DNA from 2 places in the Bordetella sp. MIP270_01_BMS genome. Region 1 is predicted to be linked to the other one. Evidence: predicted binding sites of a transcription regulator. Region 1 holds the regulator's gene; the other holds the start of a gene.
The links. Region 1 encodes NrdR, which represses ribonucleotide reductase genes. Its sites were predicted from a motif close to CACNANATNTNGTG; they were not measured.
Positions count from the first base shown of each region.

Region 2: a site for NrdR is predicted at 9,142-9,155, ahead of ACV17W_RS05300 (ribonucleoside triphosphate reductase). Genes of this name have one in related genera too.

Region 1 covers NZ_CM143297.1:2,188,645-2,204,688, reverse strand. The annotation lists gene ACV17W_RS10335 (alpha/beta hydrolase) at 1-189, opposite strand, end outside; gene yjgA (ribosome biogenesis factor YjgA) at 230-778, opposite strand; gene pmbA (metalloprotease PmbA) at 836-2,203, shown strand; gene ACV17W_RS10320 (TRAP transporter substrate-binding protein) at 2,307-3,404, shown strand; gene rplM (50S ribosomal protein L13) at 3,861-4,289, shown strand; gene rpsI (30S ribosomal protein S9) at 4,299-4,691, shown strand; gene argC (N-acetyl-gamma-glutamyl-phosphate reductase) at 4,803-5,867, shown strand; gene ACV17W_RS10300 (DUF6776 family protein) at 5,913-6,662, shown strand; gene erpA (iron-sulfur cluster insertion protein ErpA) at 6,750-7,118, shown strand; gene ACV17W_RS10290 (anhydro-N-acetylmuramic acid kinase) at 7,389-8,525, opposite strand; gene ACV17W_RS10285 (peptidoglycan DD-metalloendopeptidase family protein) at 8,542-9,957, opposite strand; gene tyrS (tyrosine--tRNA ligase) at 10,232-11,461, shown strand; gene ACV17W_RS10275 (YbhB/YbcL family Raf kinase inhibitor-like protein) at 11,492-12,145, shown strand; gene glyA (serine hydroxymethyltransferase) at 12,443-13,687, shown strand; gene nrdR (transcriptional regulator NrdR) at 13,806-14,288, shown strand; gene ACV17W_RS10260 (helix-turn-helix domain-containing protein) at 14,360-15,274, shown strand; gene ACV17W_RS10255 (tripartite tricarboxylate transporter substrate-binding protein) at 15,431-16,044, shown strand, end outside.
Region 2 covers NZ_CM143297.1:1,140,421-1,156,464, reverse strand. The annotation lists gene ACV17W_RS05345 (aspartate aminotransferase family protein) at 1-833, opposite strand, end outside; gene ACV17W_RS05340 (2-hydroxyacid dehydrogenase) at 965-1,897, shown strand; gene ubiU (ubiquinone anaerobic biosynthesis protein UbiU) at 2,044-3,060, shown strand; gene ACV17W_RS05330 (U32 family peptidase) at 3,066-3,950, shown strand; gene ubiT (ubiquinone anaerobic biosynthesis accessory factor UbiT) at 3,947-4,366, shown strand; gene ACV17W_RS05320 (putative zinc-binding protein) at 4,363-4,755, shown strand; gene ACV17W_RS05315 (NAD(P)H-dependent flavin oxidoreductase) at 4,903-6,096, opposite strand; gene ACV17W_RS05310 (anaerobic ribonucleoside-triphosphate reductase activating protein) at 6,178-6,939, opposite strand; gene nrdD (anaerobic ribonucleoside-triphosphate reductase) at 6,902-7,084, opposite strand; gene ACV17W_RS05300 (ribonucleoside triphosphate reductase) at 7,138-9,135, opposite strand; gene hemN (oxygen-independent coproporphyrinogen III oxidase) at 9,310-10,695, shown strand; gene ACV17W_RS05290 (DMT family transporter) at 10,724-11,638, opposite strand; gene ACV17W_RS05285 (histone deacetylase family protein) at 11,656-12,723, opposite strand; gene ACV17W_RS05280 (cupin domain-containing protein) at 12,732-13,022, opposite strand; gene gabT (4-aminobutyrate--2-oxoglutarate transaminase) at 13,049-14,314, opposite strand; gene ACV17W_RS05270 (ABC transporter ATP-binding protein) at 14,311-15,954, opposite strand; gene ACV17W_RS05265 (ABC transporter permease) at 15,963-16,044, opposite strand, start outside.

The sequences.
Region 1 (16,044 bases):
CACAGGCTGGACGGGTGCGTGCGGAAACACGAAGCGCACCGCGGGCTGGCTGCCCAGGCCCAGTTCCGGCACGATGGGCGCAAAGTCGTTGCCATCGGCGCCCAGCCCGTGCAACCAGATGACGGCGTGCGTGGGATTGGGGGCGGTTTCGATCTCGATGCCGTCGAGCAGGGCGGAATGGGTGCTCATGTCGGGAACTGGAAAATAAGCGGTAGGAAGAAAAAGGAGCTCAGGCGGCCAGCGCCTTCAGTGCCTGGAAGAGCGCGCGATAGTGCTTGCGCTGCGGGTCCTGGCCCGGCTGCAGGGCGGCATTGTGCTGCGCCTCTTTGCGCGCAGCGCGGATGGTTGCCCGCAATTGCTGTACGTCGGCGCCAGGGTAGGTGTTGAGCAGCTCGGTCAGCGCCTCGTCATCGACCAGCAGCCGGTCGCGCAGGGCTTCCAGCCGGTGCATGGCGGCCGTTTCTTCGCGCGAGCCGTTCTGCCAGGCGTCGAGCTGGGCCCGAATTTCGTCGGCCGGCGCGTCGCGCATCAGCTTGCCCACGAAGTGGGTCTGCCTGCGCAGCCCTTCGCGGCTGGTGGTCCGTTGCGCCAGCCGTATGGCTTCATAGAGCCGTTCGGCCAGCGGCAACTGCTTCAGACGGTCGGCCGGCAGCTCGATGAGCTGCTTGCCCAGGTCGAGCAGGGCGTGCATTTCGCGCTTGATCTGCGATTTGCTGGGGCGGTCGTAGCCGTTGTCGTCAACATCGGCCTCGGCCGGATCAGGAATAGGGGAAGTCATGGGAACAGCGTGGACACAGACTTGGCTATGATAACCGTCTCTGTACATTGGACTGCAATGGTCAATACTCCCGCCTCCTCACTTCCGCTGGCCGCCAACCACGCGCGCTTCAGCGAATTAGTCGAACAAGTCCTTGCGCATGCGCGCCGTATCGGCGCCAGCGACGCCGTCGCCGAGGTGTCCGAAAGCCTTGGTCTGTCGGTATCCGTGCGAAAAAACGACATCGAGACCGTCGAACAAACCCGCGACCGCTCCCTGGATCTGACTGTCTACGCCGGCAACAGCCGCGGTTCCGCCTCGACTTCGGATTTTTCCGAGGCTGCGCTGAAGCAGACCGTCGAGGCAGCCTGGCACATCGCCCGCCATACCGCGGCCGATCCTGCCGCCGGGCTACCCGACGCCGACCAGCTGGCTACCGATATCCCCGACCTGGCGCTGCACTACGCCTGGCCGGTCAGCACCGAGCAGGCGGCCGAGCTCGCGTTGCGCGCCGAACGGGCCGCCCGTGCGGTCGATGGCCGCATTACCAATACGGATGGCGCAACGGTCGGTACGTACGAAGGCCAGTTTGTCATGGGCAATACGCGCGGCTTCCTGGGCGGGTACCCCTATTCCCGGCACAGCCTTTCGGTGGCGCCCATCGCCGGGCGCGGCAACCATATGCAGCGCGACTATTGGTATACATCCGATCGCGACCCGGCTCGCCTGGCCGAACCCGAAGCGGTGGGCCGATACGCAGCCGAACGCACGCTCTCGCGATTGTCCGCCCGTCGCATACGCACCGGGAAATTTCCAGTGCTGTTCGAGGCGCCGCTGGCCCTGGGCCTGCTGGGCGCCCTGACGCAGGCCACCAGCGGGGGCGCGCTGTACCGCAAGGCCAGCTTCCTGGTCGACGCCCTGGGCAAGCCGATCTTCCCCGAGCACATCGACGTAACCGAAGATCCTCACGTGCCTGGGGCCATGGGCAGTTCGCCGTTTGACGACGAAGGCGTGCGCACCCAGGCCCGCAGCGTGGTCTCCGGCGGCGTGCTCGAAGGCTATTTTCTGTCGTGCTACACCGCGCGCAAGCTGGGCATGGTCACCACGGGCAACGCGGGCGGGTCGCACAACCTGACGCTGGCATCCCGTCTCACCAGCCCCGACGATGATTTCGAGGCCATGCTGCGCAAGCTGGGAACGGGCTTTCTGGTCACCGAGCTCATCGGCCAGGGCGTCAATTACGTCACCGGCGACTATTCGCGCGGAGCGTTCGGCTATTGGGTCGAAAACGGACAAATCCAGCATGCCGTGCAGGAAGTCACCATCGCGGGCAATCTGGCCGACATGTTCCGCCAGATCGTCGCCGTGGGGGCCGACACGATCGCCCGCGGTACCAAGCGGACCGGTTCCATCCTGATCGAGCAGATGGCGATTGCAGGGGCCTGATTTACAGCGTAATCACCATAGAGCGGACTTTTAACAACGTGTAATATCCGCCAGGTATCGCCAGCGATATCCCATACCGAGTTGCCACGAGGAGCCAACCAATATGCAACGTCGTTCCTTTCTGAAAAAAGCCGGCCTGGGCGCCGTCGCGGGTAGCGCCGCGGTTGCCGCGCCGGTCTTCGCCCAAGATGCCCCCACGCTGAACTGGCGCATGGCGTCCAGCTTTCCCCGCAGCCTCGATACGCTGTATGGCACCGGTGAAATCTTCTGCAAGTTCGTCAACGAAGCCACGGGCGGCAAATTCAATATCCGCCACTTTCCGGGCGGCGAAATCGTTCCGGCGCTGCAGGTCATGGACGCGGTGTCCAACAATACGATCGAATGCGGCCACACGGTTTCCTACTACTACTATGGCAAGAACCCCGCGTTCTGCTTCGACGCAGCGGTGCCTTTCGGCCTGAACGCCCGCCAGATGAATGCCTGGATGTTCGACGGCGATGGCATGAAGCTGACGCGCGAGATGTTCGCGCCGCACAAGATCATCAATTTCCCCATGGGCAACACGGGCGTCCAGATGGGCGGGTGGTACCGCAAGGAAATCAAGTCGGTTGACGACTTGAAGGGCCTGAAGATGCGTACGGCCGGCTTCGCAGGCGAAGTGCTGTCGCGCCTTGGCGTCGTGCCCCAGCAGCTCGCCGGCGGCGACGTGTACCCGTCGCTCGAAAAAGGCACGCTCGACGCGGTAGAGTTCGTCGGCCCGTACGACGATGAAAAGCTGGGCTTCAACAAGGTGGCCAAGTATTACTACTACCCGGGCTGGTGGGAAGGCGGCCCGCAGGTGTCGCTGTACCTGAACGAAGGCGCCTGGAGCGGGCTGCCGAAGTCGTACCAGGCCATTGTCGAAGCTGCCAGCCGAGTCGCCCATGTGGCCATGACGTCGCGCTACGACGCGGTCAACCCCGGCGCGCTCCGCAAGCTGATTGCAGCGGGCGCCGAGCTGCGGCCGTTCCCCCGTTCGGTGATGGACGCTTCATATGCCGCGGCCCAGACCGTGTACAAAGAGTTTTCGGACAAAGATCCGAAGTTCAAGGCGCTGTACGACAACTACATGGGCTTCCGTGACAGCGTGGTGCCTTGGTTCCGCCTGGCGGAAGGCTCGTACGACCAATACCTTGGCGTGGCAATGACCGCCAACAAGTAACTGGCGGCGGCCTGCCGGGTCGGGCAGGCCGATAGTCGGTGAGCGGGGCGGGCGATATGCTCGCCCCGTTTTCATTTTCGTCGTCGTTTTCATGGCCGGCCAGGCGTGCAGGCCGACCCGGGTTTTGTATCCAGGCGGTTCGTGTTCCGGGCAGGCGGGGCGGAGCACATGCGCCGGGCTCAGGCGCATCCAGGCGCCCTTGGCTGCTGCCGCGGGCTGCCCCCGCCCAACGCGCCGCCCCGCCTGCCGGAGCCCGAACGGCGATTCGGGTCACCATTGCCCTGCCCAATATTTGAGCAGTCGTGCTAGAATAGTCAGCTTTCCCTTATTCCGGTTCACAGCACGGGCGGGTAATAACGCTTAGGCCAGCGGCGGATATCTCCAAAGCACACCGAATTCAGGGAAAAACTCTTGTCTGGCTTTTCGGGCAAGAAAAATTTTCTACTAGGAACCATCATGAAGACCTTTGTGGCCAAGCCGCATGAAGTCCAGCGTGACTGGTTTGTGATCGACGCCAAGGGCAAAGTCCTCGGTCGTGTGGCCAGCGAAGTCGCACGCCGTCTGCGCGGTAAGCACAAACCCGAATTCACGCCGCACGTTGACACTGGCGATTACATCGTCATCATCAACGCCGCTGATATCGTCGTAACGGGTAACAAGGCGCAAGACAAGAAGTACTTCCGCCACACCACCTACCCCGGCGGCATCCGTGAAACGAACTTCGAGAAAATGCAGCAGCGTTTTCCCGGCCGCGCCATCCAGAAGGCTGTCAAGGGCATGCTGCCCAAGGGTCCGCTGGGCTACGCCATGATCAAGAAACTCAAGGTGTACGCCGGTGCCGAGCACCCGCACACCGCTCAGCAGCCCAAGCCGCTGGATATCTAAGGAAACGCCATGATCGGTAACTGGAACTACGGAACCGGCCGTCGCAAAACCTCGGTGGCTCGTGTTTTCATCAAGAAAGGGTCGGGCAAGATCATCGTCAACGGCAAGCCTGTCGACGAATTCTTCGCTCGCGAAACTGGCCGCATGATCGTGCGCCAGCCGCTGGAACTCACCGGCCACCTCGAATCGTTCGACATCAAGGTCAACGTTCACGGTGGCGGCGAAACCGGCCAGGCTGGTGCCGTGCGCCACGGCATCACCCGCGCCCTGATCGACTACGACGCGGCGCTCAAGCCCGCGCTGTCGCAGGCCGGCTTTGTCACTCGCGATGCCCGTGAAGTCGAACGTAAGAAGGTCGGCTTCCGCAAGGCCCGTCGGCGCAAGCAGTTCAGCAAGCGCTAATGTCCTGCAAAAAGGCCGCGAAAGCGGCCTTTTTGTTTACGGGCGGGTCTTCTCATCAAGACGCCGCGCGCTAGCGATACAATTATTTTTCGTCCCACGGAAGCACCCACTATGGCCCACGCATCGAATTCCCGCATCAAGGTCGGCATTGTCGGCGGCACCGGCTATACCGGCGTCGAACTGCTGCGCCTGCTCTCGCAGCATCCGCACGTAGAGCTCACCGCCATCACGTCCCGCAAAGAAGACGGCATGCCGGTCGCTGACATGTATCCCAATCTGCGTGGGCGCGTGAAGCTGGCATTTTCCACCCCCGAAAAGGCCAACCTGGCCGACTGCGACGTGGTGTTCTTCGCCACCCCGCATGGCGTGGCCATGGCGCAAGCCCAGGAGCTGCTGGCCGCGGGCACCCGCATCATCGATCTGGCCGCCGATTTCCGCCTGCAGGACACGGTCGCGTTCGAACGCTGGTACAAAATGCCCCACTCGTGCCCCGACGTGCTGGCCGAATCGGCGTATGGCCTGGTCGAGTTGAACCGCGAGGCCGTGTCCAAGGCGCGCGTCGTCGGCAATCCGGGCTGCTACCCCACCACGGTGCTGCTCGGCCTTGCGCCCGTGCTTGAAAATGGTGCGACGCTGGTCGACACCCACACGCTCATCGCCGATTGCAAGTCGGGTGTATCGGGGGCGGGCCGCAAGGCTGAAGTGGGCTCCTTGTTCTCCGAAGCCAGCGACAACTTCAAGGCGTACGGCGTGGCGGGTCACCGCCACCATCCGGAAATCACGGAACAGCTGGAAAAGCTGGCGGGTGGCAAGGTGGGCCTGACTTTCGTGCCGCACCTGGTACCCATGATACGCGGCATGTATTCGACGCTGTACGCGCGCATCCGCCCCGAAGCCATGGACACGGACTTCCAGGCGCTTTATGAAAAGCGCTATGCCGACGAGCCGTTTGTCGACGTCATGCCTGCCGGCAGCCTGCCCGAAACCCGCTCGGTGCGCGCTTCGAACAACTTGCGCATCGCGGTGCATCGTCCCGAAGGCGCTGGCTTGCTGGTCGTGCTGGTCGTGCAAGACAACCTGGTCAAAGGCGCGTCGGGCCAGGCCGTGCAGAACATGAATCTGATGTTCGGTCTGCCGGAAGCCGCCGGGCTGGATCAAGTTGCCATCCTTCCCTGACGCAGGCCCTGCCGGCTCGGGCTCGAGGCCGGCCTGGAGGTTGTGATGCCGCTTCCCGCCGAACCCGCGGTTTCCGCGGGCAAGCGCTCGTTATGGCGGTGGCTGGCCCCGCTGTGCACGCTGCTTCTGGGCGCCGCATTGGGCGTGGCCGGCGGCTACGAATATGCACGGCACTCGGTCGTGGCTGGCGAGGCCGTGGTCATTACCCCCGGGCAGATGGCTGCTCAGGATGCCGCGTTGCGGCAAAGCCAGGCGGAAACCCGCTTCCTGCGTGCCCAGCTCGACACGGCCGACGGTGAAATCGCCGTGGAGCGGGCCGCCCGCAAAGAGCTGGAAAGCCAGCTGCGCGCATCGCAAGCCGAGCTGGGCCGCGTCCGCGATCGGCTGGCGTTTTTCGAGCAGTTGCTGCCGCCGGGCCCGGAAGGTGCCGTCGACATTCGCGGCGCAGAAATCCTGCGGGAAGGGCGGGGGCTGAAGTACCGCGTGCTGCTGATGCGCAGCGGCCGAAACGACACGCCCTTCACCGGGATGCTGCGTTTTCAGGCTGCAGGGGTGCTAAAGGGCGAGACAGTCTCTGTCGACCTGGTCCCCATGCAGCTCAGGGCCGATACGCCGGCCGATCCTGGTGCGGTGCCCGCAGCAGGCGGCGGGCCGCTGGCCCTGCATTTCGACCAGTACCAACGCAGCGAAGGGGTGCTGGAATTGCCCGAGGGATTTGTCCCCGAAACGGTGACGATCAGCGTGCTGGAAGGCAGCACTGTTCGCGCCTCGCGCAACCTGACGCTGGAATTTTGATCCGCGCCCCGTCTGCGCTATAGTCAAACCATAGATGGCGGCGTTGCCGCCTGCCCGATACGGCCGTTCGCGGCCAGGAGTTCTACCATGAATGCAGTCACCGAAACTGTCGACCTTCAGGCGCCCCCGTCGCCGCTGGTCTTCACCGATTCCGCCGCCGCCAAGGTCAAGGACCTGCTGGTCGAAGAAGGCAACCCCGAACTCAAGCTCCGCGTGTTTGTGCAAGGCGGGGGCTGCTCGGGTTTCCAGTATGGCTTCACCTTCGATGAAGCCGTCAACGATGACGACACCGTGCTCGACAAGAACGGTGTGCAGCTGCTGGTCGATCCGATGAGCTTCCAGTATTTGGTTGGCGCCGAAATCGACTACAAAGAAGACCTTGAAGGCGCGCAGTTCGTCATTCGCAACCCTAACGCCAGCACCACCTGCGGCTGCGGCTCGTCGTTCTCGGTGTAATGTCGGCCGCCTCGCATGCCTGCGTCAGCGGGTATGCGTGCGCTGAATAAATCCGCGTGCGCGCTGCCATTCACCGGCAGCGCCGTTGAGGCCTGGTCCCAGGCGCGGCCGCAGGGCCGCGCTTTCACCCACTGCCCGTCGAACCCATTACTGCCTCTTCGAAGGCATTGCTGCCCGACTCCCGCGCGGCGCAGGGCTCTCGACATAAACTGCCTTTCCGCCGTTTGGCTGGCCGCCGAGCGCATTGCGCGGCGCTCACGCTGCCACGGATCACGCCGGATAGAGCGCGCCCAGCACACGTGGCCCGCTTGCGCCGGTGACAGCGGGCACGCCGGCCGGTGTCCTGTCAAGAAACGACTGCGCCAGCCAGGCGAAGGCGAGCGCCTCGACCCATTGCGCCGGTACGCCTTCGGCGTCTGTGGGGCGTGTCGGCCGCCGCAGGCACACGCTCAACTCGCTCATCAAGCCCGCGTTGCGCGCGCCCCCGCCACAAACCAGCACATCTTGCGTGCCGGGTGCGGCGTGCTCGAGCGCGTCAGCCACGGTGCAGGCCGTGAAGCGTTGCAGTGTGGCCTGTATGTCTGCAGGCGCAACCGGCGGACCCTGATAGCTTTGCAGGCGTTGATCCAGCCAGTCCGCGTGGAACAGATCACGGCCGGTGGATTTGGGCGGCGGCATCGCAAGCCAGGGTTCGCTGGCCAGCAGGTGGTCGAGCAAGCCCTGTTCAACCGTGCCCGTGGCCGCCCAGGCGCCTCCATCGTCATATGCCCGGCCGGTGTGACGCTGGCACCAGAGATCGAGCAGCACGTTGGCAGGCCCGGTGTCGAACCCGCGCGGCGGTTTACCCGGCGACAGCAAGGTCAGGTTGGCTATGCCTCCCAGATTCAGCACGGCCCGGTCGTGTGCGGCCTGGAACACCGCCGCGTGGAACGGCGGCACCAGGGGCGCGCCTTGGCCACCGGCTGCTACATCACGGCTGCGGAAGTCGGCCACCACGTCGATGCCCGTCAATTCGGCAAGCAGCGCCGGCGCGTTCAATTGCACGGTATAGCCGAGGTCGGGCCGGTGGCGCACGGTTTGCCCATGCGCGCCTATCGCGCTGATGGCGCTGGCTTGCAGGCTGGCCTGGTCGAGCAGCGATTGCACGGTGTCGGCATACAGCTGCGCCAGCGACCGCGAGGCCATCGACGCGCGGTGCAGCTCATCGGCGCCGCTGTGGTTAAGCGCCAGGAACTCATCGCGCAACTGGCCGGGCATGGGCAGCGCGGCAGTCGCCAGGACTTGCGGGGCCTGCTCGCCGCCCAGACGTACCAATACGCCATCGGCGCCATCCATGCTGGTGCCTGACATCAGCCCAATGAAAAGGCGGCCAGGCAAAGACGCATGCCGGCCGCCGGTCGGTGCCATTCGAGTTCGGCTCGTATCAGCGGCTAGCCACGTTGGTCGTGGCTTCGGGCAGCGTCTGCTGGAATTCGGTCAGCAGGGCGATCTGCTGCTTGTAAGGCAGCACGGCGGCCTTGAACTTGGCAGCCTCGGCGGCTTCGAGCGGACGCGACACCGGAAGATCGGCAGCCAGCGGATTGACCGGCCGGTTGTCGATGCGGAATTCGTAGTGCAGGTGGGGCCCGGTGGCCCAGCCGGTGGATCCTACGTAGCCGATCAGCTGGCCCTGCGCGACCTTGGTGCCCTTCTTGATGCCGGGCGCGATGCGGCTCTGGTGCGCATACACCGTGGAATATTTGCCGAAGTGTTCGATGATGACCACGTTGCCATAGCCGCGCTGATGCCCGGCGAACGACACGGTGCCGTCGGCGGTGGAGTGGATGGGGGTTCCGGTTGGGGCGGCATAGTCGACGCCCTTGTGGCCCATCCAGGTGTTGTGCACCGGGTGCATGCGCATGCCGAAGGTCGAGCTGATGCGCGAGAACTTCAGGGCGGTACGCAGGAACGCGCCTCGCAGGCTTGACCCTTCGAAGTCGTAGTAACTGCCGGATTTGCCGTCGGGGCTGAACCAGACCGCATTGTGGGTCTTGCCGTCGTTGACGAATTCCAACGCCAGCACGCGGCCCGCGCCGGCGTAGCGGCCCTGGTGCGAGCGCACTTCATATACCACGCGGAACTGGTCGCCACGGCGCAGGTCGCGCAGGAAGTCGATCTTCGAGCTCAGGATGTCGGCCATCTGCATGGTGACCGAATCGGGAATGCCGGCGGCGTCGGTCGCGCCGAACAGCGACGACCGGATGGTGCCGACCGCCACGCGGGTCTGGCTTTCGGTGCTATCGCTGATTTCGCGGGCGACGTAAGATTCGTCAGATGGCGTGACCAGCAGCATCTTGGTCGTGACCTGGCCGTTGCTTTCATCCCCTGGGGTATGCACGTACCGCAGCCACACCAGCTTGCCATCGGCATCGGTGGCGGCCTGTACCGAGCGGCCCGGATAAAGCTTGTAGATGCTGCGGGCGCTCGGCGCCTGGGTCAGGAAACGCTGCAGGCCGGGGGCGTCGATATCCAGGCGCTGCAGTACAGCGGCCAGGGTATCGCCGGGCCGGATGCGGGTTTCGCTGATGAAAGGCGCCTCACTTTCGGTGCTGCTGAGGCTGACCTGGCTGGGTTCGAGCTGCAGCACGCTTTGCACCTGCCGCATGGGCGGCAGTTCGGCGCGATCGGGCTGCTGCACCATGCCCAGCGCGGCGGCGCCGGCGAACAGGCCGATGGCGGTGACCAATAGCGTGCGGCGTATCAGGCCGGGGCGGTGGGACGAAGAGGACGCTGAACGGGGGGCGAACAGGGCGGCTATTGTATTGCGGGCGCCGGCCGGGCTGTTTGAGCCTCGATTCATCGTGCGGGACCTTTCAGGTGGCGTTGCAGCCCAGGATGCGCGCGCGGGATGCAGGTCGGCCTTGGCGTGCCGGAAGGCGCGCGCCGGGTATGCGTTCCTGCGACGCATCGGGTGAACAACGGGTATGTAACGAAGACAGCGACTGTAACGACGACAGTTGCGTATGATTAGGGCCGTATCCTAGCTGATTCGGATAGAATTTTCGACCGACTTTCGCCTATTTCTGGCAGTTTTTACACCTTTTTTGCGCAGCCCCGCCCTGTTTCCCCCTGATATGTCCCAAATCGAAGCCCCTATCACTCCTGAAGTCGAGGCCGATCTGCGTGTGGCCAAGCGCGGCTGCGACGAGCTGCTGGTCGAATCCGAGTTCGCCCGCAAGCTCGCCAAGAGCCGCGCCACCGGCGTGCCGTTGCGCATCAAGCTGGGGCTCGATCCCACCGCGCCCGATATCCATCTGGGCCATACGGTGGTGCTGAACAAAATGCGGCAGCTGCAAGACCTGGGCCATAACGTCATCTTCCTGATCGGCGACTTCACCTCGATGATCGGCGACCCCAGCGGCCGCAACTCCACGCGTCCGCCGCTCACGCGCGAGCAGATCGAGGCCAACGCCAAGACCTACTACGCGCAGGCGAGCCTGGTGCTCGACCCGGCGCGCACCGAGATCCGCTACAACTCCGAATGGAGCGACCCGCTGGGCGCACGCGGCCTGATCCAGCTCGCCTCGCGCTATACCGTGGCGCGCATGATGGAGCGCGAAGACTTCACCAAGCGCTTCAAGGGCGGGATACCCATTGCGGTGCACGAATTCCTGTACCCGTTGATGCAGGGCTACGACTCGGTGGCCCTGAAATCCGACCTAGAACTGGGCGGCACCGACCAGAAATTCAACTTGCTCGTGGGCCGCGAGCTGCAGAAAGAATATGGGCAGGCGCCGCAATGCGTGCTGACCATGCCCCTGCTCGAAGGCACGGACGGCGTCGAGAAAATGTCCAAGTCCAAGGGCAATTACATCGGCATCTCTGAAACTCCCGAGTCCATGTTCGGCAAGCTGATGTCCATCTCCGACACGCTGATGTGGCGGTATTTTGAACTGCTGTCGTTCCGTTCGCTCGAAGACATTGCCGCCCTGAAAGCAGGCATCGACGCCGGCGCCAATCCGCGCGATGCCAAGGTGGCGCTTGCCCAGGAAATCGTTGCGCGTTTCCATACGCCCCAGGCGGCCGACGCGGCACTGGCAGCCTTCCAGGCGCGCTTTCGCGACGGAGCCATGCCCGACGACATGCCCGAAGTCAATGTGGCCGGCGCGCCGCTGGGCATCCTGAAGGTGTTGCGCGAGGCTGGCCTGGTGGCCTCGGGCGCCGAGGCGCAGCGCAATGTCGAGCAGGGCGGTGTGCGCGTCAATGGCGATCGCGTCGAAGACAAATCGTTGCAATTACAGGCCGGCACCTATGTGCTGCAGGTGGGCAAGCGCAAGTTTGCTCGTGTTAATTTGGCAGGGTAGGAAGCGCCTACGTTTTCGCAGGAGCACGACATGAATCTCTCGAGTCTTTCTTTTTCCGATAACGAATCGATTCCCGATCGCTACGCTTTCGGCAAGATCGACCCGCAGTCGCACGTGGCGCTCGCGGAAAACCTCAACCCGCAGTTCTCCTGGGACGACGTGCCCGACGGCACGCTGTCGTTCGCCCTGATCTGCCACGATCCCGACGTGCCGTCCAAGCCCGATGACGTCAACCAGGAAGGCCGCATCGTGCCGGCCGACCTGCCGCGCGTCGACTTCTTTCACTGGGTGCTCATCGACCTGCCGGCCGACAAGCGGGACATCGAAGAAGGCTTCTATTCCAGTGGCATCACGCCGCGCGGCAAGGGCGGGCCGCTGGCCCCGGGCGAAGCGCGCCAGGGCATCAACGACTACACCGCCTGGTTCGCCTCCGACCGCGACATGAGCGGCGACTACTTCGGCTATGACGGCCCGTGCCCGCCCTGGAACGACGCACTGCCGCACCGCTATGTGTTCACGCTTTACGCGCTCGACGTGCCGCGCCTCGATGTGCAGGGCTCGTTCAACGGCAACGATGTTCTGCAGGCCATGCAGGGCCATGTGCTGGCCCAGGCCAGCCTGACCGGCATCTACACGCTGAACCCCGAGCTCGCTCCCAAGCAGATCGGCGCCACTTCGGCCTGACCCGGCCGCCAGGGCGGGCAGCACTGTACGAAAGGTGCCCGTCCGCCTGCCGCCCCGGCTCCCGCCGCGCCCCATGGCCTTGAGCGCGGCTATCGCGGGCCTGCAGCATGAATCTTTTTCACGCTGGCTTGAGCCGCATTTCTCGAGTGTCGGGCCTGCGGCCCGATTCGTCGCGCCCGGCGCGATTTTCGGCCGTTTTCGGGGCGAGGCGCCGCGGCTGACCAGCGCCGGCGCGGTAAACTAGCGGGCATTCCTCATCCGGCTTTTCCTCTTTTTACCTTCCAGGAACTCCCCGTCATGTTCGACCGCAAACTCGCCCTGTCCCAGGTAGACCCCGAAGTCTGGGCCGCCATCCAGAAAGAAGACGTACGCCAGGAACAGCATATCGAGCTGATCGCGTCCGAAAACTACGCCAGTCCGGCGGTCATGCAGGCCCAGGGCACGCAACTGACCAACAAGTACGCCGAAGGCTACCCGGGCAAGCGCTACTACGGTGGCTGCGAGTATGTCGACGTGGTCGAGCAACTGGCCATCGACCGCCTGAAGCAACTGTTCGGCGCCGAAGCGGCCAACGTGCAGCCCAACTCCGGTTCGCAGGCCAACCAGGGCGTATACATGGCGGTCCTGAAGCCCGGCGACACCGTGCTCGGCATGAGCCTGGCCGAAGGCGGGCACCTGACGCACGGCGCGTCGGTGAATGCCTCGGGCAAGTTGTACAACTTCATTTCGTATGGGCTCGACGCCAACGAAGTGCTGAACTATGCGCAGGTCGAGCAACTCGCCAAAGAACACAAGCCCAAGCTCATCGTGGCGGGCGCTTCGGCCTATGCCCTGCATATCGATTTCGAACGCATGGCGCGCATCGCGCACGACAATGGCGCGTTGTTCATGGTTGATATCGCCCACTACGCGGGCCTGGTGGCGGGCGGTGCGTATCCGAACCCGGTGCCGCACGCCGACTTCGTCACGTCCACCACGCACAAGTCGCTGCGTGGCCCCCGTGGCGGCGTCATCATGATGAAAGCCGAATATGAAAAGATGATCAACTCGGCCATCTTCCCCGGTATCCAGGGTGGCCCGCTCATGCACGTCATTGCCGCCAAGGCCGTGGCGTTCAAAGAAGCTCTTGAGCCCGAATTCAAAGCATACGCGCAGCAAGTGGCCAAGAATGCCCAGGTGCTGGCCGAGACGCTGGTCAAGCGCGGGCTGCGCATCGTATCGGGCCGCACGGAAAGCCACGTCATGTTGGTGGACCTGCGCCCGAAGGGCATCACGGGCAAAGAAGCCGAGGCCGTCCTGGGCCAGGCGCACATCACCGTGAACAAGAACGCCATTCCGAACGACCCGGAAAAGCCCTTCGTGACCAGCGGCATCCGCCTGGGCACGCCGGCCATGACCACCCGCGGCTTCAAGGAAGCCGAAGCCGAACTCACGGCCAACCTGATCGCCGACGTGCTCGACAATCCCCGCGACGAAGCCAATATCGCGTCGGTGCGCGCGCGCGTCAACGAACTGACCGCCCGCCTGCCCGTCTACGGCTGACCCTGGTCGGGGCGGCGGCCGCGTGCCGCCGCCAGTGGCGTGGTTTTCCAACGCCGGCCGCCTGTGGCGGGCCGGCGTCGTTACAATACGCCAAATAATTGCACTGGGGGCCGGCAACATGAAATGCCCATTCTGCGGCAACGTCGACACACAGGTGGTAGACAGCCGGGTGTCCGAAGAAGGCGATACGATCAGGCGGCGCCGCCGCTGCCTGGCCTGTGACAAGCGGTTCACGACCTACGAACGTATCGAACTGGCCATGCCCTCGGTCGTCAAGCGCAACGGCAGCCGTAGCGACTATGACACCGCCAAGCTGCGCGCGAGCCTGTCGCTGGCATTGCGCAAACGCCCGGTCAGCACCGTGCAGGTCGACAGCGTCGTCGCGCGCATCGAAGAAACCCTGCTGGCCAGCGGGCTGCGCGAAGTCTCCACGGAACATATCGGCGAACTGGTCATGGCCGAGCTGAAGAAGCTCGATAAAGTCGCTTATGTGCGCTTTGCCTCGGTGTACAAGAACTTCGAAGATATCGGCGAATTCGTCGAGGCCATACGCGAGATGCAGGGCCCCATGCTGCCGGGAAAACTGCGGCGCGAATCATAAGGCACGGCGGCGAGCCACACGCGGAAACCGTCGGTTTCCCGCCGTCGGTGCTCATCGCGAATACCAGGCACATGACCCGCACGCAGAACGACGCCCCGGACCGCGGCCCCGGCTCTTCCGGTTTCCCGACCTTCGAGACCACCGATTTCGCCGGTGTGGGGTCGTTTTACATCGATCTCGTCAAACTGCAGGGCAGGCCCGAGATCCCGCGCGGTTTTCCGCATCGCCACGCCTATTACCACATCCTGTGGATGTCCCGGGCGCACGGCTCGCACATGGTGGACTTCCAGCATCTCGACGTGCGGGACCGGTCGGTATTCTTCCTGGGCCCTGGCCAGCTGCATGCCTGGAATTCGACGGTCCGGCCCGAGGGCTACGTCATGAACATCAGCACGGCGTTCTTTACGCATATGTTCCCGCGTGCCGACGATATTGCCCGGTTTCCGTTTTTTCACCCCGGCGGCGGCGCTCCTGTCTTGCGCCTGAGCCCAGAACAGCACGATGAGTTGCTGCCCTTGCTGCAGGCCATGGAAAACGAACTGCAGGTGCGGCTCCTGGGCTGCTACGACGTGGTGCGTTCGTATCTGCTGATCCTGCTGACCCGGTTGCGCCGTCTGTATGCCATGGACGACAACGTGCTGCGGGCGGGCCGCAGCTATCCGCTTGCCAAGCGGTTTGCCCTGCTGGTGGAAGAGCACTACCTGACCTTGCGGGGCATGCGCGAATACGCCGATGCGCTGGCGGTCAGCGAGCGCCAGTTGAACGAAGCCGTCAAGCGCACGACGGGCCGTACCGCCAGCCGCTTGGTGCAGGAACGCATCGTGCTCGAAGCCAAGCGACTGCTCGCCAATACCGACCTGGCGGTCGCCGAAATCGGCTTCGCCCTGAACTTTGAAGATCCCGCGTATTTTGCGCGCTTTTTCAAAAAGCACACCACGCGCACGCCGGGGCAGTTCCGCGCGGACACGCAGAGTTTGCGCGCCTGACCGCGCAGAAAAGTGCAATTCAAGCTCTGAATCGTCCTAACACGGCGGGGCGTTTCCTACCTACAGTACGCAGCAGGCGCCGCAAGGCGCAGTGGCCGCGCCGCGTGTGCTGCCCAGGAACGCTACGGTCCGACAGTGACCAAAGGAGACAAGAGCATGAATTCCATTTACGCCCGCCTGCTGCGGCCGCTGCTGGCCGCAGCCCTTACGCTGAGCAGCGGCGCTGCGGCCGCGGCTTTTCCAGAACGTCCTGTTCGTATCGTCGTGCCATTCGCGGCCGGAGGCGCCACCGATGTAATCGCGCGCACGGTGGCTCAGGAACTGGCCGCCAAGCTGGGCCAGCCTGTCATCGTTGAAAACCGTGCGGGGGCCAACGGCAACATCGGGGCCGCCGCGGCCGCCCGAGCGGACGCCGACGGCTACACGCTGCTGATGGCGACTTCCAGCCACGCCATCAATGCCACGCTGTATCGCGACCTGGACTACAGTCTGACCCGGGATTTCGTGGGCCTGTCCAACCTGGCGTCGGTGCCGCTGTTGCTGGTCGCCAACCCGCAAGTGCCAGCCAACACCGCCGTCGAGATGTCCGCCTACGTGCGGGAAAACGGGGAGCGCCTGGCGTACGCGTCGGGTGGCACCGGCACGGCGGCGCACCTGGCCGGCGCGCAGTTCGGCGCATTGTCGCAGGCCCGACCCACGCATGTGCCCTACAAGGGCGGCGCGCTGGCCCTGAACGATCTCATCGGTGGGCAGGTGCAGTTCATGTTCGC
Region 2 (16,044 bases), 1.0 Mb from region 1:
TCGATTCCAAGCACGTCCGATCCGAACCGCTGCCCCAGCCGGCCGAAGCCCGTGATGACCTCATCCGCGATGACAAGCAGGTCGTACTTGCGGCATACCGCCTGGATCTTTTGCCAATAGGTGCGTGGAGGTACGATGACGCCGCCGGCTCCCATCACGGGCTCGCCAATGAAGGCGGCAACCGTGTCCGGGCCTTCGCGCACGATCAGCGCTTCCAGTTCCGCCGCGAGACGCGTGGCGTAATCTTCTTCGGATTCGCCCGGCAACGCGTTGCGATAGTGGTGCGGACAAGCCGTATGCAGCATGCGAGGCAGGGGCAGGTCGAAATCATTGTGGTTGCCTGCCAGGCCGGTCAGGCTGGCTGACGCTACCGTCACGCCGTGATAGCCCCGCTGGCGTGCGATGATTTTTTTCTTGTCTTTGCGGCCCAGCGCATTGTTGTAGTACCACACCAGCTTGATGACTGTATCGTTGGCCTCGGAACCGGAATTGGTAAAGAAGGCCTTGGACATGCGGCCGCCGGTATAGCCTACGAGCCGCTCGGCCAGCTCGATGGCGGGCGCATGCGATTTGTGCGTGAACGTGTGGTAGTAAGGAAGTTTCTGCATCTGACGCGTGGCGGCATCCACCAGCCGTTGTTCGCCGAACCCTACCGCCACGCTCCAGAGGCCGGCCATGCCTTCCAGATACCGGCGCCCCTGGTCGTCGTACACATACACGCCTTCTCCGCGGTCGATCACGATCGGGCCGGTGCGCTGATGCGCAACGGCGTTGGTATAGGAATGCAGCTGGAATTGCACGTCGCGCAACTGGGTATCGTTCAATGAGCTCATGGTTCTGCCTGGAATAAGCGCCGGTCGATGCGCCGGCCGTGGATGGGCGTGTTATATCATCATCGGGTCGCTGCCGGTTCCGCGTGCTGCCTGCGCCACCGGCCCGGTTCACTCACCAACCCCCGCGCCCCATGAAAATCGTCTTCGCTTCCACCCATGAAATCGCCCCCCCCGAATGGATAGAACCGTTGGAGTCGGCGCTTCCTGGTTCCAAAGTCGTATTGTGGCGCCCCGAGCTCCCTCCACAGGACGCCGAGATCGCCGTCGTGTGGGGCCCGCCGGCGGCCCTGTTCGAGCGCGAAAAGAAACTGCGCGCCGTATTCAATCTGGGTGCCGGGGTCGATGCCCTGTTCAAGCTTCCCACGCTGCCGGCTGACGTACCCGTCGTCAGGCTCGAAGATGCCGGCATGGCCGTCCAGATGGCCGAGTACGCCGTGTGGGCAGTGGTACGGGCAAGCCGTCAACTTGACGACTACGCGGCCCAGCAACGGGCATCGTGCTGGCAGGCGTTGCCCGAGCTGGATCGCAGCCTGTGGCCCATAGGCGTGCTGGGCACCGGCGTCATGGGAACGCGGGTTGCCCAGGCCCTGGCCTCGCTCGACTATCCCGTGGCGGGCTGGTCACGCAGTGGCAAGGTTCCTGCAGGCGTCCAGGGCTTTGCCGGCATGGATCAATTGCCTGCCTTTCTGGCGCGCACCCGCGTGCTGATCAACACCCTGCCGCTTACCGACGAAACGCGTAATTTGCTGCGCCGCGACACGCTGGCGCAATTATTGCCCCAAGCCCATCTCGTGAACATGGGCCGGGGCGAGCATCTGGTGGAAGAAGATCTGTTGGCATTGCTCGAATCCGGGCACGTGCATGGGGCCACACTCGACGTCTTTCGCGAGGAACCGCTGCCAGCGGGACACCCCTTCTGGAATCACCCTCGCGTCACGGTCACGCCACACATTGCGGCGCTCAGTCTGCGGCGTGAAACCATCGCGCAGGTCGCCTCCAAGATCGGCCAATTCATCCGCGGCGAGCCCCTCACGGGCGTGGTCGCCCGCGACCGGGGTTACTAGCAGCCGTGATGCCCGCGGCGTCCGGGCGGGGCGCGGCAGCAGGGGCAGGGGTCCCGATTCCGCTGCAGGGACTCGGCCCCGGCAGGGCCCCGACGCACTTGATTTCTGACAATGCGGCGGTGTAAGACTGACTCCTACACTGCGGCATGGAAACGCGACCCTCTCCCCCAGAACTGGTAGCGCCAGCGGGCAGCCTTGCTGCCTTGAAAGCGGCGCTGAATGCCGGTGCCAGTGCCGTCTATCTTGGCCTCAAGAACGCCACGAATGCACGCAACTTCGCCGGCCTGAATTTCACTGAAAACGATGTGCGGGCAGGCGTCGACCTGGCGCATTCCACCGGCCGGCGAGTGCTTTTCGCCATCAATACCTTCCCGCAGGCGGGGCGAACACACGAATGGCGCGCCGCCGTCGATGCGGCTCACGCGTTGCAGGCCGATGCCGTCATCATGGCCGACCCGGGTCTCATGGCATACACCCGCGACCGCTATCCCGAACTGCGTCTGCATCTGTCGGTCCAGGGCTCTGCCACCCACGCCGACGCCATCGAGCTCATGCGCGAACAATTCGGCATCAGTCGGGTGGTGTTGCCGCGTGTACTCACCATGGCCGAGATCGGCCGAATATGCAGCCAGACGTCAGTCGAAATCGAAGTCTTCGGATTCGGCAGTCTGTGCGTCATGGCCGAAGGCCGCTGCCTGCTTTCGTCCTATGCCACCGGCGACTCGCCCAACAACAAGGGCGTATGTTCACCGGCCCATGCCGTGCGCTGGTACGAAACCGCCAGCGGCCTCGACGCCCGGCTCAATGGCATCCTGATCGACCGCTATGCGCCGGGCGAACCCGCGGCGTATCCCACCCTGTGCAAGGGTCGCTTCGAAGTTGAGGGAAAGCCCGATTACGCCATCGAAGAGCCCGCCAGCCTCAACGCGCTTGGCCTGCTGCCCGCCATCTGCAACATGGGCGTCGCGGCCATCAAGATCGAGGGCCGTCAACGCAGCCCTGCTTATGTCGCACAGGTTGTCGCCACGTTGCGCGCGGCACTGGACGCAGTGCATGCCGACTCGGCGCGATACTCCGTCAAGCCCGAATGGCTGGCGACCCTTGCCTCCCATGCCGAAGGGTCCCAAGTCACGCAGGGAGCCTTCGATCGCCCGTGGAAATGATGCTGATGCCTTACCAAATTTCACTGGGGCCCTTGCTCTACTACTGGCCCCGCCGCACCGTGCTGGACTTCTACGCCGCAGTGGCCGACAGCCCCGTCGACATCGTCTACGTGGGCGAAACCGTGTGCAGTCGCCGGCATGAGCTGCGAGCCGCCGATTGGCTCGATCTAGCGCGGGCATTGCGCGACGCGGGCAAGAGCGTGGTGTTGTCCAGCCAGACGCTCATCGAAACCAGTGCCGATGCCCACGCGCTGAAGCGCTGGTGCCAGCACGACGACTTCCTGATCGAGGCAGGGGAAATGGGCGCGTTGCGGCATCTTCCGGGGCGTCATTTCGTCGCCGGGCCACACACGAACGCGTACCATGCAGACACGCTGGCGTGGCTGGCTGCACAGGGCGCGATGCGGGTGGTGGTGCCGGTCGAAGTCGACCGCAACACGCTCCAATGCCTGTTGCAAGACCGGCCGCGTGGCATGCAGGCCGAAGTCATGGTGTGGGGGCGCCTGCCGCTGGCGTTTTCCGCTCGGTGCTTCACCGCCCGGCACTTCCGGCTCAAGAAAGAGGCGTGTGAATTCCGTTGTATCGAGCATCCCGATGGCATGACAATGCAAACGCGCGAGGGCCAGCCGTTCCTTACGCTCAATGGCATCCAGACACAGTCCGCGGCGTGCCTCGACCTTCTCGACCAAGCCGCGGAACTCAGCCGCATCGGCGTCGATGTATTGCGCGTCAGCCCCCAATCGCAGAATACTTTGCAGGTCATCCAGGCCCTCGAGCTTGTCCGCCGGGGGCTGCCGGCGCAAGACGTTCCCCCGCCGCCAGGAATGACGCGCTGCAACGGCTACTGGCATGGCCGCGCCGGCATAGACTATGTAGGCCCTCGATCATGAGCCGACCCACTGCATTCCTGGCGCGCGCTGAACGCTTCCTGCCGGCGCCCATGGTGTCCGCCCATTTCGCGCTGGGCCTCGAAGTGGCCCGCCATCTGAAGTGGTTGCAGCCGCCCGCCGAGATCGAGGGAAAGCGGTTTGCCATCAAAATAGAAGACCTGGGATTGCGCAGTTGTTTTACCTGTCGGCAGGGGCGCTTCCGACCGCTATGGGAGCGCGATGTCGACCTCGAGCTGGGCGCCAGCCTGGCCGACTACATCGCCATGGTCCGTGGCGCCAGCGACGCGGACACACTTTTCTTCCAGCGACGATTGCGCATAGCCGGCGACACCGAGTTAGGGTTGATCGTGAAGAATTGGCTGGATGCAACCGAACGGCCCGCCTGGCTACGGCGCATCGGACACGTCGGCCCATGAGCATTACACACAAGGGCCTCCCGCTGGTTTACTCGTGTTCGGGGTGTTCCAGTGTCGCGCAACTGGCCAACGAATTGGCGGTGCGCCTGGACCGTACGGGGATCGCGGAAATGTCGTGCATCAGCGGCGTAGGGGGAGGTGTGGACACGCTGGTCAAGCGGGCACGCAGTGGCCGGCCAATTCTGGCGCTCGATGGCTGCGTGTTGGCATGCGTGCAAGCCTGCCTGAGCAATGCAGGCGTGCAGGCTGACCGTCATCTACTGTTGAACCAATCCGGCGCGGGCAAGCGGTATCACAGCGAGTGTACTGAGGCTGAACGATCCGCCGCCTGGGCAGTGGTCGCCGACGCCGCGCGGCAGCTGCAGCAAACCACCCCGCCATCAGGCTGAATTGGGGGGCAGCCATGCTCCCGCCTTTGCCGATGCCGAATTCCCAATCCGGCCGCCGCGGAGTGTCGTAATTGAAGCTTGCCTTGCAACCTGGGTGGCATGCATTGAGCTCGGCTGCGCATGCGGGGGCCGCCACGAATTGGCGCTTCAGCAGCAGGCAGCGGAGGATCGAGGCGCGGTGGCCGGGGTCATTGCATCGGGCATGACCCCATGCAGCAGGTATTCGATCAGTTCGCGTACGGGGCGCACCGCGTCGCCGAAGGGCAGTTTGGACGTACCTCGGAAGAACAAGCCTTTCTCGACCTCGCCGCGAACGGCGGCAGCCAGCTTCAGATCGATGCAGAACTGCCCGAACCGGGCCAGTCCGTCGCGCAATCCACATTGAGTGAGGCAGTCCATGCGCTGTGTGCAGCGCCGCGGGTCAGGGCGAGCGTGTTGCTGCAGGCGCTCTTCCTGGCGCAGGTAGCGCAGCAACCATGGGGTGCCCACTGCGCGCGCCGGCAGGCCGGCAACGCTCACGAACTCCTTGAGGCCGTTTGGGTCGGCGTCGATCAGGACCCGCTTGAAATTGGGGTGGGCGTCGCCTTCTTCCGTCACGGCGAAGGCGGTACCCACCTGTACGGCATCGGCGCCGTTGTTCAGCCAGTATTTGACCTTGTCGTGGTTGCCGACACCTCCGGCGACGATAAGCTTGGGCGCGTCGCGGCTGAGCCCGAGTTCGTCGAACAGTGCGCGGCATTCGGCCAGGACCCGCCCGAAGCTGAAACGCTCATCATGAAGGTCCGACAGCTTGGTGGCGCCCAGATGGCCGCCGGCATGGCCGGGATGCTCGATGACGACCGCCGAAGCAAGGCGGCCTTTCTTAAGCCACTTTTTCAGCACGATGCCAACCCCGCGGGCTTCGGACAATATGGGAATGAGCGCGATCTTGGGGTGTTCGGCCGTCATGTCCGGAAGATCAATGGGCAGGCCGGCTCCCATGACGATGGCGTCGGTGCCGCTTTCGCAAGCTTGTTTCACCAGCGCGGCATGGTCGCGCACCGCCTTCATGACGTTAACGGCAATGAGGCCGCGGCCGCCAGAGCGGACTCGGGCGGCACGGATCTCGCGGTCGAGCGCTACGCGATTTGCCTGGTCGATGGCCGTGCGGTCGCGGCATTTGGCGGTTTGCTCGAGCAGATCGGGATGGTGATGGCGCAGGTCGACGCTGGCGATGGTGCCGACGGCGTTTTCGCTTGCGACCGTGCCGGCCAGGCGGTGTGCCGATATGCCCACCCCCATGCCCCCCTGGACGATGGGCAGCACCTCACGGCCGGCGAGAGTCAGAGTTTTGAACCACATGGAAAGAGAATCCCTAGTTTGGGCAACTGCGCAACGGTAGGCGATCACGCCAAGCCAAGTATTGCGCGAGATCAATTGGATCTAGCGATAAGCGAAGTTTGGAAACAACGATCGGAGCTCTGCCAGCGTGTGCCCGCTGAGCGTGGCGGTGGGCGCGGCGCCCGGTGAACTTCGGTGATTTTGCACCGCATAACTTGCCACGCCGCGCCGGCCGAGATCGCGCGCCAGCGCGAGCAATGCTGGTTCGGTCAGCCAGTCGGGGCTCCAGGTCGTGCGGCATTCGAACGGAACGCCGCTGGCCAGAAGAGTGTCCAGGCAAGCCTGAACGGCGGCATGGGTATTGGGGCGGCCAGTCAGGGCATCGTGACCCGCTGCGTCGCACTTGACGTCGAAACCGACCCAGTCGAGAAGCGGCAGCAAGTCTTGCAGCCGTGACGGATAGATGCCCGCGGTGTGTAGCGCCACGCGAAAGCCCAGCGCCCTGACCATGCGCACCATTTGGGGAAGCCTGGGTTCGCTCAAGGGCTCGCCGCCTGAAAACACGACTCCGTCCAGCAGTTTCTGTCGGGCTTGCAGGAAGTGCAGCGTAGCCTTCCATTCGTAATGGCCCCGGCGCAGTTGCAGGTGCGGATTGTGGCAATAGCTGCAGCGCCAAGGGCAACCGGCGATGAAGATGACGCAGGACAGCGTGCCGGGCCAATCGACGCTGGAGCAGGGCACCACGCCGCCGATGCAGGGGTCGCCTTGCGGCACCGATTGAACCGCGGCCGGAGCCGCGACCCATTGTGCCGGTGGGCAGGTGAAATCAGGCGGCACGTTGTTCGGAGAAGAAGCGGCGTTCATTGAATTCGCCTTGCTTGCCAATGTTGAATGAGGTCACCGGGCGGTGGTATCCCATGACGCGGGTCCAGATTTCGCAACGCACGCGTTGGCTGTCGGCCAGGGGAGCCGAGGCAGATAGAGGGAGGGACGAATCGAGGGGGTGCATGGAGACTCCTGATGAACGCGCCCGGCGAGCCGGGCATATTTGGCCGGGGCAGACTAGCCCTGGCCGTGATTGCAGGCCGGCTGCCGCGAAAGCAGCTCGGCATCGCACTTGGGGCAGAACTCGTGCCGGCCCGACAGGTACCCGTGCGTGGGGCAGATGGAGAACGTGGGCGTGACGGTGATGTAGGGCAGGCGGAAGTTCTCGAGCGCACGCCGCACCAGATCGCGGCACGCAGCGGCCGATGACACGGCCTCGTTCATGTACAGATGCAACACCGTGCCGCCCGTGTACTTGCTCTGCAGGGATTCCTGCATGGCAAGCGCGAGGAATGGGTCGTCGGTATGGCCCACCGGCAGTTGACTGGAATTGGTGTAATAGGGCTGCGCATCGGTGCCCGCCTGCAGTATGTCGGCCCAGCGCTTGCGATCTTCGCGTGCGAAACGATACGTGGTTCCTTCGGCGGGCGTAGCCTCGAGGTTGTAGAGGTGACCGGTGGATTCCTGGAATTCGGTCATGCGGGCGCGCACGTGGTCGAGCAGCCGAACGGCCATGGCATGCCCCTGCGGCGCCGTGATGTCGTAGGCATCACCGCTGAAATTGCGCACCATTTCGTTGATGCCGTTGACCCCTAGCGTGCTGAAGTGGTTGCGCAGCGTACCCAGATAACGCCGGGTGTAGGGGTACAGGCCCTGGTCGATATAGCGTTGCACGATCTTGCGCTTGACCTCGAGCGCGTCGCGCCCGAGTTCGAGCAGCGTATCCAGGTGCCGGATCAGTGCGGCCTCGTCGCCGGCATGCAGATAGCCCAGGCGTGCGCAGTTGACGGTGACCACGCCCACCGAGCCGGTCTGCTCTGCCGAGCCGAACAGGCCGTTGCCACGTTTGAGGAGCTCGCGCAGGTCGAGTTGCAGCCGGCAGCACATCGACCGGACCATGTGGGGTTCGAGATCGGAGTTCAGGAAGTTCTGGAAGTAAGGCAGCCCGTACCTGGCCGTCATTTCGAAAAGCAGTTCGGTGTTGGGGTGGTTCCAGTCGAAATCGGAAGTGATGTTGTAAGTGGGAATGGGGAATGTGAACACGCGTCCCTTGGCATCGCCGGACATCATTACCTCGATGTAGGCGCGATTTATCATGTCCATTTCGGCCTGAAGCTCGCCGTAGCTGAACGGCGTTTCCTGGCCGCCGATATAGGGAATCTGATCTCGCAGGTCGGCGGGGCAGGTGAGGTCGAATGTCAGGTTGGTGAACGGCGTCTGGGTACCCCAACGGCTTGGCACGTTCAGGTTGTAGATGAGTTCCTGCATCGCCTGCTTGACCTGCGCGTAAGACATGTTGTCGCTACGCACGAATGGCGCCATGTAGGTGTCGAACGAACTGAAAGCCTGCGCGCCCGCCCATTCGTTTTGCAGCGTGCCCAGGAAATTGACGATCTGGCCTATTGCCGCCGACATGTGCCGGGGCGGCGTGGCCTCGACCTTGCCGGGAATGCCGTTGAAGCCTTCGGTAAGCAACTGGCGTAGTGACCAGCCTGCGCAATAGCCGCTGAGCATGTCCAGGTCATGGATATGTATGTCGCCATCGCGGTGGGCCTGCCCCACGGCAGGGTCGTAGACGTGCGAAAGCCAGTAGTTGGCAGTGACCTTGCCCGCCACGTTCAGAATGAGGCCGCCCAGGCTGTAGCCCTGGTTGGCGTTGGCATTGACCCGCCAGTCGCGCTGGTCGAGGTACTCTTCCATGGCGCTTTCGACGTCGACCAGCGTGTGACGAAGGTTGCGCAATCGGGCGTGCCGCTCGCGGTACACGATGTAGGCTCTCGTGGTGTGCCAGCACCCCGCTTCAACCAGCGTTTCCTCGACCATGTTCTGAATGGTTTCAATGCCGGGGCAGGGGTAGGCCGAAAGGCGCGACGCTACCCGCGCGCCCAGGATCTCTGCCGCCGCCGCGTCGACTTCGCCGGTGGCGTGGCCAGCTGCGGCTATGGCGCGCACGATCTTGGCGCCTTCGAAGCTGACGACGCGGCCGTCGCGCTTGAGGATGTGTAGGGGCGTCATGGAAAGCACTTCATGTAGTGTGAGTGCGGCTAGACTACTACTACATCCTGTGGCCAGAAAGCTCGGGCGTGAGGGAATGCGGGGCTGCTTGATGCGACGCAATCAGCCTATTCTTCTGCCGATTTTTTGCGTCAGATCAAGTCGTCGGGAGGCCGTCATTTGCATAATGGCCTCATGCAATCGCCCCCTTCGTTCTCGCGCGACATCCTGGCCCGTCTCGACAAGAACGGTCCACGCTATACCTCCTACCCCACGGCCGACCGCTACGACGCCACGTTCGGGGCGCATCAATACCAGCGCGCCCTGGCAGCACGTGCGCGGTTGCCCGCGGCGGAGCCGCTCTCGTTGTATGTGCACATCCCGTTCTGCGAAGCGCTGTGCTACTACTGCGCGTGCAACAAGGTCATCACCCGGCATCACGAGCGAGCCGCCCGCTACCTGAAGGCCTTGCAGCGCGAAATGGCCCTGCATGCACAGGTGCTGGGCCGCCAGCAGCCAGTCTCGCAGCTGCACCTCGGGGGCGGCACGCCCACCTTTCTTTCCGACGCCGAACTGACAGAACTCATGGGCGCGCTGCGCAGCCACTTTGGCCTGTTGCCCGACGCCGAACTGTCGATCGAGGTCGATCCGCGCACGGCGACTCCCGAGCGCCTGGCGCACCTGTCCAAGCTGGGGTTCAACCGCCTTAGCCTGGGCATCCAGGACTTCGACCCCGCCGTGCAAAAGGCGGTGCACCGCATCCAGTCATATGAAAGCGTACGGGACTTGGTGCACAGCGCGCGCAGGCTGGGCTTCGAGTCCATCAACATGGACCTGATCTACGGCCTGCCGTTGCAATCCACCGAGTCGTTCGGGAATACGCTCGGTCAGGTATGCGAGCTTCGGCCTGACCGCATTGCCCTGTACGGCTATGCCCACCTGCCGGAGCGTTTCAAACCGCAGCGCCGCATCCTTTCGGCCGAACTGCCCAGCGGTGAAACCCGCATCGCGCTGCTGAGCGGGGCGATTGACCGATTCCTGGCAGCGGGCTACGACTACATCGGCATGGATCACTTTGCGTTGCACGACGATGCGCTTGCCCAGGCGAAGCGTGCGGGGCGGCTGCACCGCAACTTTCAGGGGTACAGCACGCAGCCCGACCGCGATCTCATCGCACTCGGCGTCTCGGCGATAGGCAAGGTGGGGCCAAGTTACAGCCAGAACGCCAAGACGCTGGACGGCTACTATGCGTGCATCGAAAACGATGCTTTCGCCGTCGAGCGCGGGCTGGCGCTGACCTCCGATGACCTGCTGCGACGCGACGTCATCATGTCCATCATGTGCCAGGGGCGCGTCGAGTTCAGGGCCATCGAAGTGCAGCATGGCGTCGACTTCGTAAGCTATTTTGAGACCGAACTGCGGGCCATGCAGGGCTTGGTTGGCATGGGCCTGGTGCGGTGCGAAGCTGGTGCGCTGCGCGTTACGGATATGGGTTGGTATTTTGTGCGTGCGGTAGCCATGGTGTTTGACCAATACCTGCGCGTGCGCGCTACGCAGGCGCAGTATTCACGCATCGTGTGAATCCGCGCCTGGCGGCGCCGCCCGCTGTTCAGGGCGGCGCCGAAGTGTTGCTGCGCCGCTGGGCCTGTGTCACCAGCGACAGGCCGGCCACCACGATCAGCACCATGCCGGCCATTGCCAGCATGTCGGGCGGCCGCGCGAACAAGAAGGTGCTGAACGCAACAGCCATCAGCAGGTGGAAATAGTTGAACGGAGCCAGAGTCGATGCCGGCACGCGGCGAAAAGCGGCGATCAGCAAGATCTGCCCCAGGCCGTTGCTGACGCCGAGCAGCACGATGAATGCCCAGTGCCCGGCGTCGGGCCAAGGGTCGGGCAGGAAGAACGGCGCCGGCAGGGCGGTCATGACCAGGCACACCAGGGCGGTGGATCCGTACTGGACATGGCTGGCCACTCGGCCTGAAAGCTTGCGTGTCAGGACCTGGAACAACGCATAGCTGACCGCTGAAATTGCCATCAGGACGGTGCCCAGCCGGGGCAGATCGCCGCCGGGGCGTACGATGAGCAGCATGCCGGCGCAACCCAGCGCAACGGCACCCCACTGCCGCGCACCCACGCGTTCGCTCAAGAGCCATGGTGACAACGCCACGACAATGAGGGGTGACGTGAAGTAGATGGCCGTGGCTTCTGAAAGCGGCATCCAGATGAGCGCCGTCATGAAGCAGGTGCCCACGGTACCCAGCGCCAGCCCGCGTGCCAATAACAGCCCCTTGTCGGGTACGGTCGACCAGCGGGGCAACCCGTGGCTCACCAATAGGCCCACGCCTATGGTCGCCACGGACAGATAGCGCATGACATTCAGGAACGGGGCCGGGTAGAAGGCCAACAAGTGCTTGATGGCGGCGTCGAAGCTGGCGAACAGCACCAGCGCCGCGAGGTACAGCGCGATGCCGGCGCCCGGGCTGCGCGAGGTATCCGGCAACGCGGCGGAGCGGGGGCTAGACATGAGGGGCGGCGGGCGGATCAGTCGGGTGCGCCCTGCGCCATGCCCTGCAGGAACGCGTCGAGCGCCGGCCCGATGGCTTCGACGAGGTAGCCGCCTTCCTGGACGACCACGGTGGGCAGCCCCAGGCCATTGACCCGTTCGCCAATATGGCGATAGGCGTCGATGTCGAGCTTGAGCACGCTGATGGGGTCATCGATGTAGGTGTCAAAGCCCAGTGGAAGCACGAGCGCGCGAGGCCGGTAGTCGCGCAGCGCCACCAGCGCGTTGTCGAGTGCGGCCAGAAACGTTTCGGTATCGGCACCGTGGGCCAGCGGGAAGTTGAGGTTGTATCCATGACCGCTGCCATAGCCGCGTTCGTGCGCATGACCGGTATAGAACGGGTAATAACCCGCTGGGTCGGCGTGGAGCGACAGCGTCATGACGTCGGGGCGTTGGTAGAAAATCTGTTGGGTGCCGTCGCCATGATGGGCGTCGACGTCCAGGATTGCGATCTTGCCATAAGTCTGCAGCAGACGTTGGGCGGCGGCGGCGCTGCTGTTCAGGTAGCAGAAGCCGCTGGCTCTGTCCCGATGGGCATGATGCCCCGACGGGCGGCAAAGTGCATAGGCCACGCCCTGATGCTGGTTCACCCAGTCGGCGGCAGCCACGGCGCTGTGCATGGAGCGCAGCGCGGAGCGCCAGGTGTGAGGGCCGATGGGGCAGGACAGGTCGCCCAGATAATAGCCGGCCTGCGCAACAATCGAGGTCGACGGGCAAGGCCCGCGGTCGGCCTGTTCGGCGCGGCCGCTGTGATAGGGGGCCAGGTTCGGCAAGACTTCATCGCCCGGGTCCATGCCCTGGGCACGCAGCGCCAGCCAGCGTGTATGCGCATGTTCCAGGAAATCGAGATAGTCGGGGCTGTGCACGCCATGCAGCGGGCCGCGGCCGTAGTCGGGCGGCCTTTCGATCGTCACCCCGCGCGCCGCGAGCGCGGCCTGCAGCGCCTGCGCCCGGGATGGCGTGTCGGTGGGTGCGCACAGGCGGCCCAGCCGCATGAACTGCATCGGCTGGTGCAGCATCTGTTCTTCGCAGAAAAAAGCCTTCATGAAGACTCCTAGGCTTGCTTGAGCTCAATTTCCACGAAGACGAATTCAGTGTCACTCGGGTTGATGACGTTGTGCTCGACGCCCACGGGGCGAAAGTACGAAACGCCGGTGCGCAGGTCACTCGTGATCGGCCCATCGGCGGTCTCGAGCAACAGCGGCCCCGTGGTCTGAGGCACCACGACATAGGGCATGCCATGGCGATGCCAGCCCGTTTCTCCATTGGGCGGAAACCGCCATTCGGTCACCCGCACATGTTCATTGTCGATCTGGACCGTGGGTACTGCGCCGGGGCGCTTCATGGGTTGTCTCCTGATAGGGTGCGGCTTCAGGCCGGCATCACTTGGGCGAGGATATCCATGGCTTCGCTCATGGTGTCGTCGCCAATGGTTAACGGGAATAAAAATCGGATGACATTGCCGTGCACGCCACAACTGAGCAGCAGCAAATGCTTCTCGAGAGCGCGAGCCTGGAGTCGGCGCGTGAAATCCGGACGGGGAGAGCCGTCGTCGGGGTCGCGGAATTCTGCAGCCACCATGGCGCCCAGGGCTCGCACGTCGGCCAGTTCGGGTACGCGTGGCCGCAAGGCCTCGAGGTGGCGGCACAGGCGAGCTCCCTGCGCCGCGCCTCGCGCGGGAAGCTCGTCTGCCTGCATCGCGCGGACCACTTCGAGGGCCGCTGCGACGGCCAGGGGGTTGCCCGCGTAAGTGCCTCCCAGGCCGCCTGGCGATGGTGCATCCATGACCTCGGCTCGCCCGCACACGGCGGACAAGGGCATGCCGCCAGCCAGCCCCTTGGCGATGGCCGTGAGATCGGCCGCGACGCCGTAGTGCTCCATGGCGAACATCTTGCCGGTGCGGCCGAACCCCGTCTGGACTTCATCGGCAATCAACAGGATGCCGTGTTCGTTGCACAGCGCGCGCAGAGCCTGCATGAACTCGGGAGGGCAGATGTTGAAGCCGCCTTCTCCCTGCACGGGTTCGATGATGATGGCGGCGACCCGGCGCGGGTCGACATCAGTGTCGAACAGGCTGCGCAGCCCCGCCAGAGCATCGGCCACCGAAATACCCCGGCCGGGGTTGGGGTAGGGAGCGTGATAGACGTCGGCGGGAAAGGGGCCGAAGCCCGTCTTGTAGGGGGCCACCTTGCCGGTGAGCGCCATGCCCAGCAATGTCCGGCCGTGGAAGCTGCCGCCAAAGGCGATGAGCGCGGAACGTCCGGTGGCGCAGCGAGCGATCTTGACCGCGTTTTCGACGGCTTCGGCGCCTGTGGTGAAGAGCGCGGTCTTCTTGGGGAAGTCTCCTGGCACCAGCCGATTCAGGTGCTCGGCGAGCTCGATGTAGCTGGCGTACGGGACGATCTGATAGGCGGTGTGCGTGAACCGCTTGATCTGGGCCTCGATCGCCTGGACAACGCCGGGATGACGGTGCCCCGTGTTGAGCACGGCTATGCCGCTGGCGAAGTCGATATAGCGGCGCCCCTCGATATCCCACAATTCGGCGTTGTCTGCGTGATCGGCGTAGAAGTTGCACATGACGCCTACGCCGCGCGGCGTAGCCGCTTCCTTGCGGCGTGTCAGGTCGGCGTTGTTCATAACGCAGGCTCCGGTTGCAGATCCGCCGGCGGGTCCCAGTGCTGGCCGGGAATGGCCGAGATCAGCTTTTGCGTGTAGGGGTGCTGAGGCCGATCAAAAATCTGCCTCGGACTGCCGTACTCCACAACCTTGCCCTGGTGCATCACCAGCACTTCATTGCATATCTGTGCGGCGACCCGCAAATCGTGCGTGATGAAGATCAGGGCGATCTGCAGGCGCTGCTGCAGTTGGTGCAGCAGTTGCAGCACCTGGGCTTGCACCGAGACATCCAGCGCGGACACTGATTCATCCGCCACCAGTATCTTTGGCTCCAGGGCCAATGCGCGTGCAATGCCGATCCGTTGCCGCTGGCCACCCGAGAACTGGTTTGGATAGCGATCGAATGCCGACGCTTCGAGGCCGACCAGTTCCAGGAGCTCGCGCGCGCGCGCCTCGGCGCGGCCGCGATCCTGGCCGCTTGCGACCGGGCCGTCGCTGATGATGCGGCCCACGGTGTGGCGGGGGTTGAGCGAGGCAAATGGGTCCTGGAAGATCATCTGTATGTCTTTGCGCAGGGGCCGGAACTGGCTCTCGCTCAGGCCGGCGATATCGCGGCCATTGAAGATCATCTGGCCGTCATCGATACCAATGAGCTTGAGCAGGCATTTGCCGATGGTGGATTTGCCGGACCCGGATTCTCCGACAATGCCCAATGTCTGGCCGCGCTGGATTGCGAAGCTGACGTCGTCAACGGCGCGCACTACGCGCTTGCGGCCCAGCCAGCCTCGGCCGGTGACATACGTCTTGCAAAGCCCGCGCACTTCCAGCACGGGCGGGCTCTGACCGCTGTTTGTGGCTTCGTCGGCACGGCGGCGCGGCACGGCGCCGATGAGCCGCTGGGTGTAGGGGTGGCGCGGGGAGTTCAAAATCTGGTCGGCCGGTCCTTGTTCGACGAGTTCGCCTTGTTCCATGACGGCCACGCGATGGGCGATTTCTGCGACCACGCCAAAATCATGGGTCACGAACATGACGCCCATGCCTTTTTCTTTCTGGATGCGCGCGATCAGTGCGAGTATCTGCGCCTGGGTGGTGACATCCAGAGCCGTCGTGGGCTCATCGGCGATCAGCAGCGCGGGTTCCAGCGCCAGCGCCATCGCGATCATGACGCGCTGGCGCTGACCGCCCGACAGACGGAACGGGTACACGTGGAAGAGCATGGCCGGATCGGGCAGGCCGACAAACTCCAGCAGTTCGAGTACGCGGCGCATGCGCGCCTCGCCCGGGTAAGCGTGGTGTACGCGCATGACCTCGGCGATCTGTTCACCTACGGTCATCAGGGGATTCAGCGCCGACAGCGGTTCCTGGAAGATCATGGCCATGTCTTTGCCGCGCATGGCCTGCAGGCGCGATTCGTCCTGCTGCAGCAGATCGGTGCCCCGCAGGAGGATCTGGCCGCTTTGCGGCGTCAGATAGCTGGGCAGCAGGCCCATGATGGCGTTCGCGCTCATTGACTTCCCGGAGCCGGATTCGCCGACGATGCACAGAATCTCGCCCGCATGGACGTCGTACGAAATGTCGCGCACGGCGTAGCGCCTGTCGCCACCCGCTGGCAGCGTGATGGTCAGGTTGCGTACGGACAGCAGAGGGGGGGAGTCGCTCATGTTGCCTCCTATTCGCCGCGCTTGCGCAGTTGAGGATTGAGTGCGTCGTTGAGGCCTTCGCCGATCAGATTGATGGCCAGCACCGTGAGC